Regions from separate parts of the Simiduia curdlanivorans genome, predicted to be linked through region 3. Evidence: predicted binding sites of a transcription regulator. Region 3 holds the regulator's gene; each other region holds the start of a gene.
The links. The regulator FNR, encoded in region 3, switches genes on or off when oxygen is low (the NO sensors DNR and NnrR bind a similar motif). The targets are predictions, from matches to a motif close to TTGATNNNNATCAA.
Positions count from the first base shown of each region.

Region 1: the regulator FNR is predicted to act here: its motif matches at 1,585-1,598, upstream of QWY82_RS09565 (GbsR/MarR family transcriptional regulator).
Region 2: the regulator FNR is predicted to act here: its motif matches at 2,091-2,104, upstream of QWY82_RS07460 (hemerythrin domain-containing protein).

Region 1 is NZ_JAUFQG010000004.1:2,132,151-2,136,846, forward strand. Features, by position in the region: gene QWY82_RS09555 (M3 family metallopeptidase) at 1-49, opposite strand, end outside; gene QWY82_RS09560 (dipeptidase) at 240-1,325, opposite strand; gene QWY82_RS09565 (GbsR/MarR family transcriptional regulator) at 1,649-2,191, shown strand; gene QWY82_RS09570 (cytochrome ubiquinol oxidase subunit I) at 2,217-3,593, shown strand; gene QWY82_RS09575 (cytochrome d ubiquinol oxidase subunit II) at 3,590-4,591, shown strand; gene QWY82_RS09580 (DUF2071 domain-containing protein) at 4,622-4,696, shown strand, end outside.
Region 2 is NZ_JAUFQG010000004.1:1,655,563-1,660,258, forward strand. Features, by position in the region: gene QWY82_RS07445 (efflux RND transporter permease subunit) at 1-1,282, opposite strand, end outside; gene QWY82_RS07450 (YgaP family membrane protein) at 1,388-1,576, shown strand; gene QWY82_RS07455 (rhodanese-like domain-containing protein) at 1,639-1,992, shown strand; gene QWY82_RS07460 (hemerythrin domain-containing protein) at 2,107-2,568, shown strand; gene QWY82_RS07465 (hypothetical protein) at 2,655-3,083, opposite strand; gene QWY82_RS07470 (hypothetical protein) at 3,102-3,548, opposite strand; gene feoB (ferrous iron transport protein B) at 3,719-4,696, opposite strand, start outside.
Region 3 is NZ_JAUFQG010000004.1:2,887,831-2,892,526, forward strand. Features, by position in the region: gene rdgC (recombination-associated protein RdgC) at 1-583, opposite strand, end outside; gene QWY82_RS12755 (SirB2 family protein) at 598-975, opposite strand; gene QWY82_RS12760 (DUF4202 domain-containing protein) at 979-1,566, opposite strand; gene fnr (fumarate/nitrate reduction transcriptional regulator Fnr) at 1,576-2,310, opposite strand; gene QWY82_RS12770 (CoA-acylating methylmalonate-semialdehyde dehydrogenase) at 2,427-3,917, opposite strand; gene aptA (omega-aminotransferase AptA) at 3,966-4,696, opposite strand, start outside.

The DNA.
Region 1 (4,696 bases), 760 kb from region 3:
TGAGCAGGGCCAGGGTAATAGCCATGACGAGAGGTGATCGGGAAAGCATGGTTGGAGTCCTCTTTCTATTTATGTCTTATTGGTTTTAGGTAAAGCTTGTGTCTGCCTATGGGTGCTATGCCTACCAATGGCTGAGTCTCTATCTAAATAGCCGAGCCAGTAGAGCCTATTAACAGACGACTGGTAGCGCACAAACCGCATTCGTTTCACCGGCCGCAGGCCTCTACTGGTCGAATAGATCACAAACTGGGCAAATGTTTGGCAAAAAAGCGCGCTTGATTGCCGCCCATGACCTTGGCGATGGTGCTTTCGCTCATGCCGAGGTCGACCAGCGCCTGGGTCAACTCTAGCAGTTGACTGCTGTCGAAGCCGGTGGTGACCGAGCCATCGTAGTCTGAACCCAGTGCCACCGCGTCTTCGCCGACAAGGTTAACGGCGGCTTGAATGGCGTTAGCAACGCCCTTGGGCGAGTCGTCACACACGGCGCCGCGCCAAAAGCCGATGCCAATCAGGCCGCCCTTTGCGGCGATACTTTGCATCAGGGTGTCGGGAATATTGCGCTCATTCGGGCAGTGGCTATAGATTCCTGTGTGGCTCACGATTAGCGCCTGGGTGTTCAGTGCGAGCACATCGCGCACTACCTGTTCAGACGAGTGGGCCACGTCGATCATGATGCCGAGGCGGGTCATTTCTTGCACCGCGGCGCGGCCAAATTCGGTTAAGCCCGCATGACTGACGCCGTGCAGGGAGCCGCCTAATTGGTTGTCGAAAAAATGCTGCAAACTCATCATCCGAAAGCCGGCTTGATACAGCCGCTCAATATTGGCGAGCTCGCCGTCCAGTGCGTGCGAGCCCTCGGTGCCCAAAATCGCACCCATGGGTTTAGTTTTTGTGGCCGCAGCGCGATCGGCCTGCAGTGCCGCTAAATCGGCCTGATTCTTTATGATGCGCACTGTGTCGGGCGCTCGCTCGGCGAATTTGTGTAATCGGTCGCTCTGGTGCAGTGCGCGGGCGGTCAGGCTGCCCCAGGTGTTCATGGGCCAGCCCTGTATTAGCGCCAGCAGGGTAATGTTGTCGCGGCTGTGGGCGCTATTTTCATGGTAATTCAGGCCTGCCGGTGACTTGGTCACGGTGGTAAACATTTGCAGTGCCACATTGCCCTCCTGCATACGTGGGAAGTCCACCTGACCGTAATCGCTTCTGATCAAAAGGTCTCTGTGCCAAAGCAAGGAGTCGGCGTGTAAATCGGCGATAAAAAGCGATGCGTGCAAGGCTTTGGTGGCGTCGGATATCCCTTGTGCGGGGGCGTGCTTAACTTGATTCATGCGCCTTTCCGCCAATTCTGGGCCAAAAAGACGCAGTAGGACTGCTGCCGCAAGGACGAGCAGGATAAGCGTGGCTAGGGAAATTTTGAGTATTTTTAGCACTGTGTCGGTCCTCGGTTGGGCGGCGTCGATGCGATTATTGCTTTTATCGGCGCCGCTCGGCGCTGGCGCTGAACGCACCATAGCCTTGAACGGGCGCTTGGCTCAAGTGTTCTCGCTTGAGCTTCATTCGGCTCAGCACAGTTTGTTAAACCAGTGCTTGATTCACATCATATAAGCTTCTAAACTTTCAGAAATTATTGAAACTTTAGAAGTTAATGCCTATGAATGACCCACAAATGCGCGACGTGGTGCTGCACTTTGGCGAAATGGCCAGTCGCTGGGGCTTTAACCGCTCGGTCGGCCAAGTGCTGGCCGCCATCGTCTTTACCGAACAGCCCTTAAGTGCCGATGAGATTAGCGATCAGCTGGGCATCTCGCGCGGCAACGTCAGTATGGCGGCGAAAGAGCTGCAAAGTTGGCGGCTGATTCGCGTACACAGAGAACCTGGTGATCGCAAAGATTACTACTGTCCCAATGGCAGCTTGTGGGACATGGCTCAGCAGGTGCTAAGCGAGCGGCGCAAGCGCGAAGTGGACCCAACCCTGAGTGTATTGCGTGCGCAGTTAATGCAGCGCGATGGCCAGCAAGTCGATTATGCCGGTACAAAAATGCAGGAAATTCACGATTTGCTCGAGCTGTTCACCCATTGGATGGACGATGTACAGCGCATGAACCCCGAACATTTAATGGCGCTGTTAAAACTCGGCGCCGGTGTTGGCAAGGTATTGGAGATGAAAGACAAGCTGCTCAATAAATCCCGTTGAACGCGTTAACGTTGCAGAGGTAGCCATGCAAGAAGTAGTAGATTCAACCCTCATGTTGTCGCGCATGCAGTTTGCGCTCAATATCAGTTTTCACATCTTGTTCCCGTCCATCACCATCGCGCTGGCCTGGTTACTGTTTTATTTCAAACTGCAATTTCAACGCACAAACCACCCGGTGTGGATGCGCGTCTACCGCTTCTGGGTAAAAATTTTCGCGCTCACCTTCGCCATAGGCGTTGTTACCGGCATTACCATGAGCTTCCAGTTTGGCACTAACTGGCCCTTGTTCATGGAGCGTGTGGGTAATATTGCCGGGCCTTTGTTGGGTTACGAAGTGCTTACAGCGTTTTTTCTAGAGGCGACTTTTTTAGGCATCATGTTATTCGGCATTAATCGCGTGCCGGTTTGGATGCACACGCTGGCGACCTTTCTTGTAGCCTTCGGCACCAGCATGTCGGCCTTTTGGATTATTGCACTGAATTCCTGGATGCAAACGCCCGCGGGCTTTGTGATGGAAAACGGCGTCGCCATGCCGGAGAGTTGGTTGGCGATTATTTTTAACCCGTCTATGCCTTACCGCTTAACCCATGTGCTACTGGCATCGTTTTTAACCGCCAGTTTTTTCGTCGCCGGAATTTCGGCCTATCGATTGCTTAAAGGCGATACCAAAAAAGCACCTAAGCTGGCGTTGAAAACGGCGTTGGTATTGGCCGCTATCGTGGCGCCTTTGCAAATGTTGGTGGGCGATTTACACGGGCTTAATACCCTTGAGCATCAGCCACAAAAAATAGCCGCCATGGAAGGGGTGTGGGAAACTGAAAAAGCGGTACCGCTGCTGTTGTTTGCCTGGCCCGATGAAGACAGCCGCTCCAATAAATTTGAGTTAGGCATCCCTTCACTGGCGAGCCTGATTCTCACCCACGACAGCCAAGGGGAAATTAAGGGCTTGAATGAATTTTCAGAACACCCACCAGTAAAGCCGCTATTTTTTGGTTTCCGCATTATGGTGGCAGTGGGCGTGTTGATGTTAGCTACTGCATGGCTAGGCGTGTATTACCTAGTGCGGAAAAAACAATTTCCCAAGTGGTTTTTACAAGGCTTGTTTGCCCTGACCTTTTCCGGCTGGGTGGCAACCTTGGCCGGTTGGTATGTGACAGAAATGGGCCGTCAGCCGTGGTTAGTGAGTGGATTACTTAAAACCGCCGATGCCGTAACCCTACAGCCGGCAGCTAACGTCGCCTTGTCGTTAAGCCTCTATATATTGGTGTACGCGCTATTAATGTGGGCCTATTTACACACCATTTTTTACATGGCAAAAAAATCGGTGCAAGTTGAAGAGTTCGAAACCCACAGCTTGCAGGAAATGGAACAAAACCCCGCACTCGTGGAGGTCGCGCAATGAATTTATCCGCTGATACCTTGGCCTATATTTTTTTAGGATTGCTGGGTTTAACTGTGCTTATTTATGCCGTACTGGATGGTTACGATCTTGGCGTTGGTATTTTACTGCCCATGGAAAACCTTGAGCAGCGCAACCAAATGATCGCCTCCATTGGCCCATTTTGGGATGCCAATGAAACCTGGTTGGTATTGGCGGTAGGCATACTGCTTATCGCCTTTCCCAAAGCGCATAGTTTGGTGCTATTTGAGTTGTACTTACCGGCGGTGATGTTACTGATTGGCTTGATTCTGCGCGGCGTTGCCTTCGATTTACGTGCCAAGGCCATTACCAATCACCAGCGCGCCTGGGACTGGGCATTTAAATTGGGTTCACTCACGGCGGCGCTAGCGCAGGGTTATATGTTAGGGCGCTATGTCACTGGCTTTGAACCCGGCTGGGCGGCGCTAGGGTTTGCCGCCTTGAGTGCTGTGTGTGTGGCGGCCGCCTATGTGTATATTGGCAGCGCTTGGTTAATTATGAAAACTGAAGACGCATTACAAGTGCGTGCACTGGGTTGGATTCGCCTCGCTGGTGCGTTGACGTTGTTGGGTTTACTGTTTGTGTCGTTGATTAACCTAACCTCTAATCGCGAAGTGGTCGCGCGTTGGTTTTCTTTCCCAGGTTGGTGCTTGTTACTGGCTATTCCCGCCTTGGGTTGGCTCTGTCTCTATTGGATCGAGCGCTCAGTCAAGCAACTTTACGACGGCGACGACAGCAAAGCGCGCCGGCCTTTTTTTGGTGTAGTGACACTATTTCTACTCAGCTTCCTAGCCTTAGGTTTTAGCTATTTCCCCTACGTGGTGCCCGGCCAGCTGTTGGCCACAGAGGCCGCCAGCGCCAAAGCATCGTTGGAATTTATCTTGGTGGGCGTGGTGATTGTGTTGCCTGTGATTATTGGCTACACCATTTTTTCTTATCGGGTTTTTTGGGGTAAGTCGACGGATTTGCATTATTACTAGTGTTGAGAGTAGCAATTTAAGGTTTAGGGCATGAGAGGGAATCGGCTAGTGCAGGAAGTGCGAAAGTTCTGTGATTACGTGCACGACCGACCGGCCCCTAGCGGC
Region 2 (4,696 bases), 1.2 Mb from region 3:
TATTATCGACCCCCGTGATAGGGTCGTCGACCAGTAAGCCAAGCGATAAAATCAGCGCAAACAGGGTAACGCGGTTAATGGTGTAGCCAAAGGCCATGTCTAAACCGAGTGTGGCACCATAGCAAATAGGCACCGCTAAACCGACCACCAAGGCCTGGCGCCAACCGAGGAAGACACCGATAAAAATCACCACCGTGAATATGGCGAAGCCGAGGCTGCTGGTGAGGTTGTTGACTTTTTCGTCGGCGGTCTGGCCGTAGTCGCGCAGCACCTCGAGATGTATTTCCGGTGGCAAAAGTTTGGCGCTGACGTCGGCCATTAATTCGTGTACGGCAGCGGCAACAGAAACGGCGTTGGAGCCGCGCTGCTTGGCAATGGATAAGCTCACCATGGGGTAGCCGTCGTTTGCCGCTTTAAAGGCGGGGTGGCCGGGTGCGAAATCTATCCAGGTGTAGTAACTGGGCTCGGCCGGGCCGTCGTTAATGTGCGCAACTTCTTGTAAGTACACCGGCACGCCGTCAATCACATTGACGACCAGTTGTTTAAGTTCCTCGAGGCTGCGAATAAAGTCGCCGCTTTCCATTTCGATGGCTTGATTGTTAAACGCCCAATAGCCGCCCGATTGCAACAGGTTAGACACTTGCAGTGCGGCAACGATATCGGCGGTGGTGGTTTTGCGCGCGCTCAAGCTTTCCGGGTCTATGTACACCGTCACAGTGCGCGGCCTGCCACCCACCACATTCACTTCACTGGTTTGGGGAATCGCTTGTAGGGAGGTAGATAATTCTTCGGCGAACCGGCGCAATTCGAAATCTGTGTAGCGCTCGGGCTTATCGCTCCACAGCGCCAGCACCATGATGGGCACATCGTCGACCTCAACCGGCCGCACCAGCCACTGTTCGACCACGCCCGGTATTTTATTTTGGTTCGAGAATAACTTGTTGTAGGTGTTGAGAATGGCGTCTTCGCGGTCTTCACCCACATAAAAGCGCAGCGTAACGGCGGCTCGACCAGTCATGGAGCGCGAGTAGACGTGTTCAACACCGGGTATTTGGGCGAGTAATTTTTCCAGCGGCGTGGTGACCTGCTTTTCTACTTGCTGTGCCGCTAAGCCAGGGGCTTGCACCAGCACATCGACCATGGGCACCACTATCTGTGGCTCTTCTTCGCGCGCAGTGAATTGCAGGGCGAGCACACCCGCAAGCAGCGAAATGATGAAGATGAACAGCGGCAGGCCACCTTTTAGGGTCGCGTGAACAGTGTTATCGATCCAGTTATTCATAGGCGGTGTCTAGCGTGAGTGAGCGATGTTTAAGTTTAAATCAGATGTTGCTAATTAAGCAATGTCTAATATATTATGATTTTAGCTTGAATAGGAGGCTATGTTATGACCATTAATGAAGCTTTACGGCTTATTGCCGGCGTTGTTGTGCTTGTGAGTGTAGCGCTTGCTGTCGGGGTTAACCCTTGGTGGTTGGCGTTGACCGCCTTTGTAGGTGCTAATCTGCTGCAATCGGCCTTTACCCGCTGGTGCCCCATGATGACGTTATTGAAGAAGTTAGGGCTGCCGGCTTAGTTGTGAGCAGCATGGGTGCTGCATTTACTTTAGAAAGTCGTTGAACATAAGGAGAAAGGTCAATGTCACTATTAACGGTTCCAGCGCTCGTTGCTGAGGCGCGTACTAAGGTGCGCTGTATTACCGCGGCACAGGCTAAAATTGAAATCGCTGCTAACCAGGGCTTGCTCTTGGATGTGCGAGAGCCGGCGGAAGCCGCACTGAAAAGTGTTGCTGGCGCAATCAATGTGCCGCGCGGGGTCTTGGAAATGAAGATGGGCGAGCTGTGTTCGTGTGCGGAGCAACCCATCTACATACATTGCGCCACTGGCGGCCGCGCCGCCCTCGCGGCTGAGCAGCTGGTACGCATGGGCTACCAGCAAGTTAGCGCGATAACCTGCGCTGTTGATCAGGTGTGTTTTAGTCTCGGTAGCTAGCATTAGCGTGACGCATGGGTGGTACTGCCATTCCTTTAGGGGTAGTGGTTGGGCTATGGCTGCTAAGATCGCGTAGACTTCAAGATCGATTTTATTCGTTGATTGGAGGCAAGTGTGTCCCGTTGCTTGGCGGTTACCGATTTCTTTGTACGCGACCACGATCGTTTAGATTGCTTGTTGGAAGCCGCTTACTACGCCGATGATGTCGATCACAGTCGGGCGCTGTTTGCGGCTTTTCGATTTGGGCTAGAGCGTCATATGGCGTGGGAAGAGCAGTTGTTATTTCCGCTGTTTGAGCAGAAGACTGGCTGGGTCGACGTAGGGCCTACGGTGGGCATGGTGGCAGAGCACCAGCAAATTAGGCTACTGCTCGCGCTTATGGCGCAGTATGATTTTCCTGTCCACGCGCCGGAAGCAAAAAAACTACAATCTATTCTTGCTTGTCATAACAACCGCGAAGAGCGGATTGTGTATCCAGGTATCGATGACGATTGCACTGAGGTAGAAATTAAAACCTTGCTCGCAGAGCTGTACGATAATCTTGCGCAGGCGGACGATTTATATTTGGTTATGTAGTTCAATCGCCGATATGAGCGGGCTTGGAGCTGCGCGCCGCCCCGTCAGAAAAGGCCTTTCGCTGCGGCGCGCGTTATAAATTCCGATTATTGTGCTGCTAATTTAGTGTAAGCGTCGGCAATGGCGAGGTCGTGAATGGCTTTGGTTATGCCACGGCGTAAATTCGAACGCCAGCGGTCGATATAGGCCTGTTCAATCTCACACTTTTCACGTTTCGCGACCACGCAGTTGATGCGCTTTTCCGACAGTGATGCTACGTCGATCTGAGTCGCGCTGTAGCTGATAGCAACCCGCAGTTCGTAGTCTTTATAAACAAGCTTTGCGATTAAGCCGCTGGCATCTTCTGACTCTACGAGCCAATCATATTGTTGCATGCCTTTTTTTATTGCTGCGGCCGGATCGGTCACATAAGCTTGAATCTTGATGGGATCTTGGTACAAAGTGTGGGCCAAGGCTTTTTGGCATAAGCTAAACAGTGCTACGACGGCAACAAGGATTGCGCAATAGTTTTTCATGGTTTCTTCCTTGGTAATTTACAGAGCTCGGCTCAGATCTTTGCGAAAGTTGGCGCCATACTTAAAATAGTTTCGATGAATTTTGTAGCAAAAATAACCGACCAATTTTTCGCATGCGTAGGCATTAATACCACCACCGTATTTGATTTGTACGGCTTGGTCATTGTATTCAACGCGGTGAAATATCGCGTGGCCCTTATAGTCCCAACGGCAGGTTATAAAACCCTCGCCTTCCTCTTCGAGTAGACATGCTGGGCCTTTGATACTTTGCATAGTGCGCAGAATTACCAGCCTTGCGTTCGCTGCACTTTGACTCGAGTTAGGGATGATATCGTAAAGTTTGCGCATTGTTTTTTCTTTTGCGCTGCCGCGACCTTGGTCTTGATAGACAAATTCACTCGGTTCAGCCTGAGCTTGAATGTTGATGGCAAGGCATAGTGCGATACCAAGAAGGGCTTTCCACATAGCCAATATCCTTTGTAGCGTGGCGTTAAAATAATGGGCTGCATCATAGTGCAAAACAGGGCAAAAGTGTGTTGCTAAAAGTTTTGGACCGATGAGAGCGAAGCTATTGTCAGCAATTTTCTGCAAAAAAAATACCTGCATATGCAGGTATTTTTTTGCAAAACCGCAGGTTAAGCAATATTAATAACGTTGATTTCACCTAGGTGTTTTTCTCTAACTCGTTTCACAATTAGCCAATACACCAGCGCTAGTACCAGCGTTGAGCCAATAAACCAGAGGCTGGAGTAGAGCGGTTGCTGCAGGATTAAACTGAGCTGCCATAAATTACTGGCGATCCAGTAGGACAGCATCAAGCTCCAAATCAGTGAGAAGCGCAACCAGCCCGAGCCCGCTTCCCGCTGCATGGCGCCAAGAGTGGCAACGCAGGGCGCGTACAAGAGCACGAAGGCAAGGAAGCAGAAGGCGGCCCAGGCAGACGGGAAGAGGTTACCGATAGGGTTATCGGCAATCAGCGGTACGTCCGCGTCGGCATCTGGCACTGGCTCTAAACCAAACATGGCTTTGGTGTTGTCGGCCACGCTGGTGAATGCGGCGCCTAGGTCGCCGATGAAATCGGGCATGGGAACCTCGGCATCGGCGTTTACATCGGCGTCTTCCCGGGTGTAAAGCGTTTGGATGGTGCCCACCATGACTTCTTTAGCAAACAGGCCGCTGAATAAACCGAGGGTTGCCTGCCAGTTATCTTCGCCTATACCCATGGGGGTGAGGGCCGGGGTTAATTTTTTGCCTATCCACGCGAGTGCGGAATCCGAGCTGCCGGGTGCGCCCCAGCTGCCATCGGTTTTGACCGCCCCCAAGCAGGACAATACGATTACCACCAGCATAATGCGCTTGCCGGCGCGCAGCATGAAGCTGTGCAACCGGTGCCCGGCTTGGGTGAAAACATTGCGCCACACCGGGCGGCGGTAGGAGGGCATCTCCAAAATAGAAGGCTCGTGATAGCGGCCAAACAGGGTTTTGCGCAGCAGCCAGGCCGAGCCAACGGCGACCAGTATGCCGAGCAGGTAGAGCGAGAAAATGGCGAGGCCGGCTTGCTCCGGAAAAAAGGCGCTACCGACAAACACGTAGACCGACAGGCGAGCGCTACA
Region 3 (4,696 bases):
CGCACTCGGCACCCAGTGCCCAGCCCTCCGGCATCGCTTCGCCATTAACCCATTGGGTCATGAGTACGGCAGGGGATAGGTTGTATTGGGTTAAACTTAAGGGCAGGCTACCCACGGATTGACGCAGCAAGGATATTAGCTCCTCTGCGCGGGCAGGGCTGGCGGCGTCGACGATAATGACACCGGCTTTGGCATCGATCAGTGCGTGGGTGCGGCGACTTTTACGCAGCGCTTTCGGCATACATTCAAACAGAATTTCTTCTTTTAATTGATCTTTTTCTTTACGGTAGACGCGGCGTTCTTCCGCAGCCTCTATTTGCCCCGCCTTTTCCTCAACCATCTCCCTGATCACGGCCGCTGGAATCACTTTTTCTTCTTTCCTGAGGGTGACCAGTGCAGCCTGTTGCGCGACCAAGGTGAGTTCTTCGCTGAATTTACCTAAGGGTGGTACCCAGCCCAATTTGAACAATTCTTGTTGCGAGCAGGGGGTAAACGCCTGTTCCTCAAGTGTTTTAGAGAGTGTAGACAAATCGAGGCTGAATCCATCGTTAATACGATAGATTTGTAAATTTTTAAACCACATGGTGACTGTTCCGGTTACATCAAATTCAAAGTAGGGGATTTAGTGATGGCGACACCAAAAATGTAACAAATGGTACAAAGTGCGGCGAGCCAGCTGGTCAGTTGCGAAGGTCGCGTTTTGGCAAATTTAAAGGCAAGCAAACCAAGCCCGATGTAAATCAAGAGGGCTGTGATTTTTGCCAAAATCCAAGGGTGCTGAAGCGGGTTCCAGTGATAGGTTAGGAGTAGCGCGACCGCAGACCCGAGTAGCAGGGTATCGTTAACGTGGGGCAATATTTTGGTTAGCTTTGCTTGAAATAGGGGAGAGCCCTTCAGCAACCAAATGCCTCGGAGTATAAAGCCGATAAGTGACAATAACGCAAAGGTTGCGTGCAGGTGTTTTAACATAAGCATGGGTTAAACCTTAAGCGCTTTTTTTATGAGAGTTTCTATCTGGGGGTCGAAAGTGATGGTTAAGGCTGCTTGATGGCCTGATTCCGACATCTTTCGCCAGGTTTTTTGGATGATACTGATCAGCTTTTCTTCGTCATGTTTGCTGGCAAAATCTGCTAAGTAAAATTCGAGAAACACCAGGCAGGCGACATCTTCAAGTATCTGGGTGTTGGGGTTGGATTTTAGGTTCTCTTTTTTTAGCAGAGAGGAGACCTCATCAATCAAGCTCGCCTCGAGCTTGTGCTCTGACAAAATTTTTGCCGTGACTTGGGCATGGTGTTTGGCAAGGTCGGTGCGCCAGCGGTGGTAGCCCGGCCGATCCATGGGGTAAGCGCTGCGGGCTAGGTGCCAGCGTTCGATGTGTTGCGCCCGCGTCGCGATAATCAGCGCAAACGACGGGCTATGGCAAAAGGCCGCTAGGCGTTCATTCATGCGCACGCCATACAACTGCGCAGCACCTAAGGTTTTCGAATGGTGCTCAACTTGTTGAGGATCTTTGCTATTGCGCTGATCAATGTCGGCTAGGACACTAGCTAATACTTCAGGGTTCAATGTAAGTGCTCAGTGGCTGGAAGAGGCGCTGGCCTTCAAGAGATCGAGATCTTTCACGTCAATCTCTTTTTTATCGACCTCAATGACGCCGAGCTTTTGTAAACGGCTAAAAACGCGGCTTACTGTTTCAACAGTTAGGCCAAGGAAGCTACCGATATCGGCACGCGACATAGATAGACGAAAGCGAGTGCCGGACAGTTGACGACGTTGATGGCGCGAGGAAATGCTTAGCAATAGCGATGCGACCCGCTCTTCGGCGGTATTTTTGCTGAGCAGTGTCACCAGTTGTTGCTCGTGGGTAATCTCTCGGCTCATTAGCTGAAAAAAATGGTTCTGTAACGAGGGTAACTTAAGGCTGAGCTCGGTCATTTGCGTGAAAGGGATTTCGCACACGGCGCTGGTTTCCAATGCAATGGCGGAATTCGTGTGCTTGCTATGGCCTATACCATCCAAGCCCATGACTTCACCGGGCAAAAAGAAGCCGGTTATTTGTTCTTCGCCGGTATCGCTGAGTGTGAGTGATTTAATGCTGCCAGATCGCACCGCGTATACAGACGAAAATACGTCGCCGGCACGAAACAGATAATCGCCTTTTTGCAGCGGGCGCCCGCGCTTGACGATGCTGTCAATCTTTTCAATATCATCAATGTGCACGCTTATCGGTAAGCAAATGGAGCTTAACCGACAATCACCGCAGGTTACGGCATTGTTGTGTGGGCAAGTGGCATGTTGTGCTGAAGACATCGCGGTGAGCCAAGGTAAGAAATAGGTCGCCCCTGATTATAACGGCGACCTGTTCATTTCGATACCCACAAAGGGTAAGTTGTTAGCTCTTTCAATTTTTACAGTGCTAGGCCGCGTTAGCTGGGGAAGCTGAATTGGGCAGACTCCCTCAGGCCGCCGGCGGGCCAGCGCTGGGTAATGGTTTTACGGCGGGTGTAAAAGCGCACGGCATCCGGGCCATAGGCGCTCAGGTCGCCAAATAACGAACGTTTCCAGCCACCGAAGCTGTGGAATGCCATAGGTACCGGCAAGGGGATGTTAATGCCCACCATGCCAACTTGAATATGGTCACTGAAGTAGCGCGCCGCTTCGCCGTCGCGAGTAAAAATACAGGTGCCATTGCCGTACTCGTGGGCATTAATGATATCCATGGCTTCTTGCATCGACTTGGCTCTTACCACGCAGAGCACCGGGCCGAAAATTTCGTCCGTGTAAATGCTCATCTCGGTGCTGACTTTGTCGAATAAGCAGGGGCCCAAAAAGTAGCCATGCTCGTGGCCTGGTACCGTCAGGCCGCGGCCATCCACAACCAGTTCAGCGCCTGCGGCAACGCCAGCATCCACATAGCCTTGTACCTTGTTGCGGTGCGCGCCGGTGATCAACGGCCCCATATCGTTACTATTGTCGCTGCCGACACCGGTTTTAATATTCGCCATAGCGGCTTTAAGCCCATTCACTAGCTGGTCGGCGCAGGCGTCGCCGACGGCAACGGCGACAGAGATTGCCATGCAGCGCTCGCCACAGGAGCCGTAGGCAGCGCCTATGAGCGAGCTGATGACATTATCCATGTCGGCATCGGGCATGACGATGGCGTGGTTCTTTGCGCCGCCTAAGGCTTGAACACGCTTGCCGTGCCGCGTGCCTTCGCTGTAAACGTATTCGGCGATGGGAGTCGAGCCAACAAAGCTCACGGCTTGGATACGAGGGTCGGTGAGTAGGGTATCGACAGATTCTTTATCGCCGTTAACGAGGTTGAGCACGCCCTTGGGTAGACCGGCTTCTTGTGCTAACTCGACGATGCGTTTGACCGAACTGGGGTCGCGCTCGGACGGTTTAAGTACTACGGTATTGCCGCAAACAACGGCCATGGGCCACATCCAGAGCGGCACCATGGCGGGGAAGTTAAAGGGCGTAATGGCCGCCACAACACCTAAGGGTTGGAATTCGCTCCACGAATCAATGGCGGGGCCGGCGTTTTTGCTGTGTTCGCCTTTTAACAATTCTGGCGCCGCTGTGGCGTACTCGACATTCTCGATACCGCGCTGCAATTCACCCAGTGCATCGTTTAGTACCTTGCCGTGCTCGGCGGTTATCAGCGCGCAAATTTCATCGGCATGGGCCTCGAGTAGCTCTTTAAATTTGTACATCACGCGCGCGCGTTTTAGCGGCGGGGTATTGCGCCACGCGGGAAAGGCCTCCTGTGCGGCTTGAATGGCGAGCTCTACTGTGGCCTTGTCGGCCAGCTCCACGTCGTAGCTCGAGCTACCCGTGGCTGGGTTGTAAATGGCCTGCCGGCGGGTGCCGCCGCTTACGGCTTCGCCGTTAATGATGTGTCCGATGCTAGTCATGATTTTTCTGTTCCTTAACGTGAATTCAATGAGTGTGTCGACAGCGGCTTATTTTTCGCTAAGGCTATCGGACAGGGCGCTGATTAAGGTGTCGATTTCCTGCTTTTCGGTGATAAAAGGCAGGCCGAGCTGAAGGGTGTCGCCACCGTAGCGCACGTAAAAGCCTTTATCCCACATCTTCATAGCGACTTCATAAGGTCGTTTGGCCGGTTCGCCTGGGTAAGGCGCCAAGGTCAGTGCGCCGGCAAAGCCGTAGTTTCGAATGCCGGCCACATGGGGCTTGCCTTGCAGTTGGTGTAGTTGGGTTTCGAAGTAGGGCGCGAGGCTCGCAACCCGGTCGACCAATTGATCCTTAACTAACAGGTCGAGCGCGGCGATGCCCGCGGCGCAGGCTAGGGGGTGGGCCGAATAGGTGTAGCCGTGCGGGAACTCTAAAAGGTACTCAGGGCCACCGGCCTCCATGAAGGTTTGGTAGATCTCGGCCTTAGCGACCACAGCGCCCATGGGCACTGCGCCGTTAGTCATTTGCTTGGCGATATTAAGTATATCGGGCGTGACGCTAAAAGCCTCGGCGCCGGTCATGGCACCACAGCGCCCAAAGGCGGTAATCACTTCGTCGAAAATAAGCAGGATATTGTGTTGGTCGCAAATCTCTCTCAGCCGCTGTAAGTAGCCAATGGGCGGAATAATGACCCCGGCTGAGCCGGCAAATGGCTCGACAATCACTGCCGCAATATTGGAAGCGTCGTGCAATGCGATTATCTCGAGTAAATCATCGG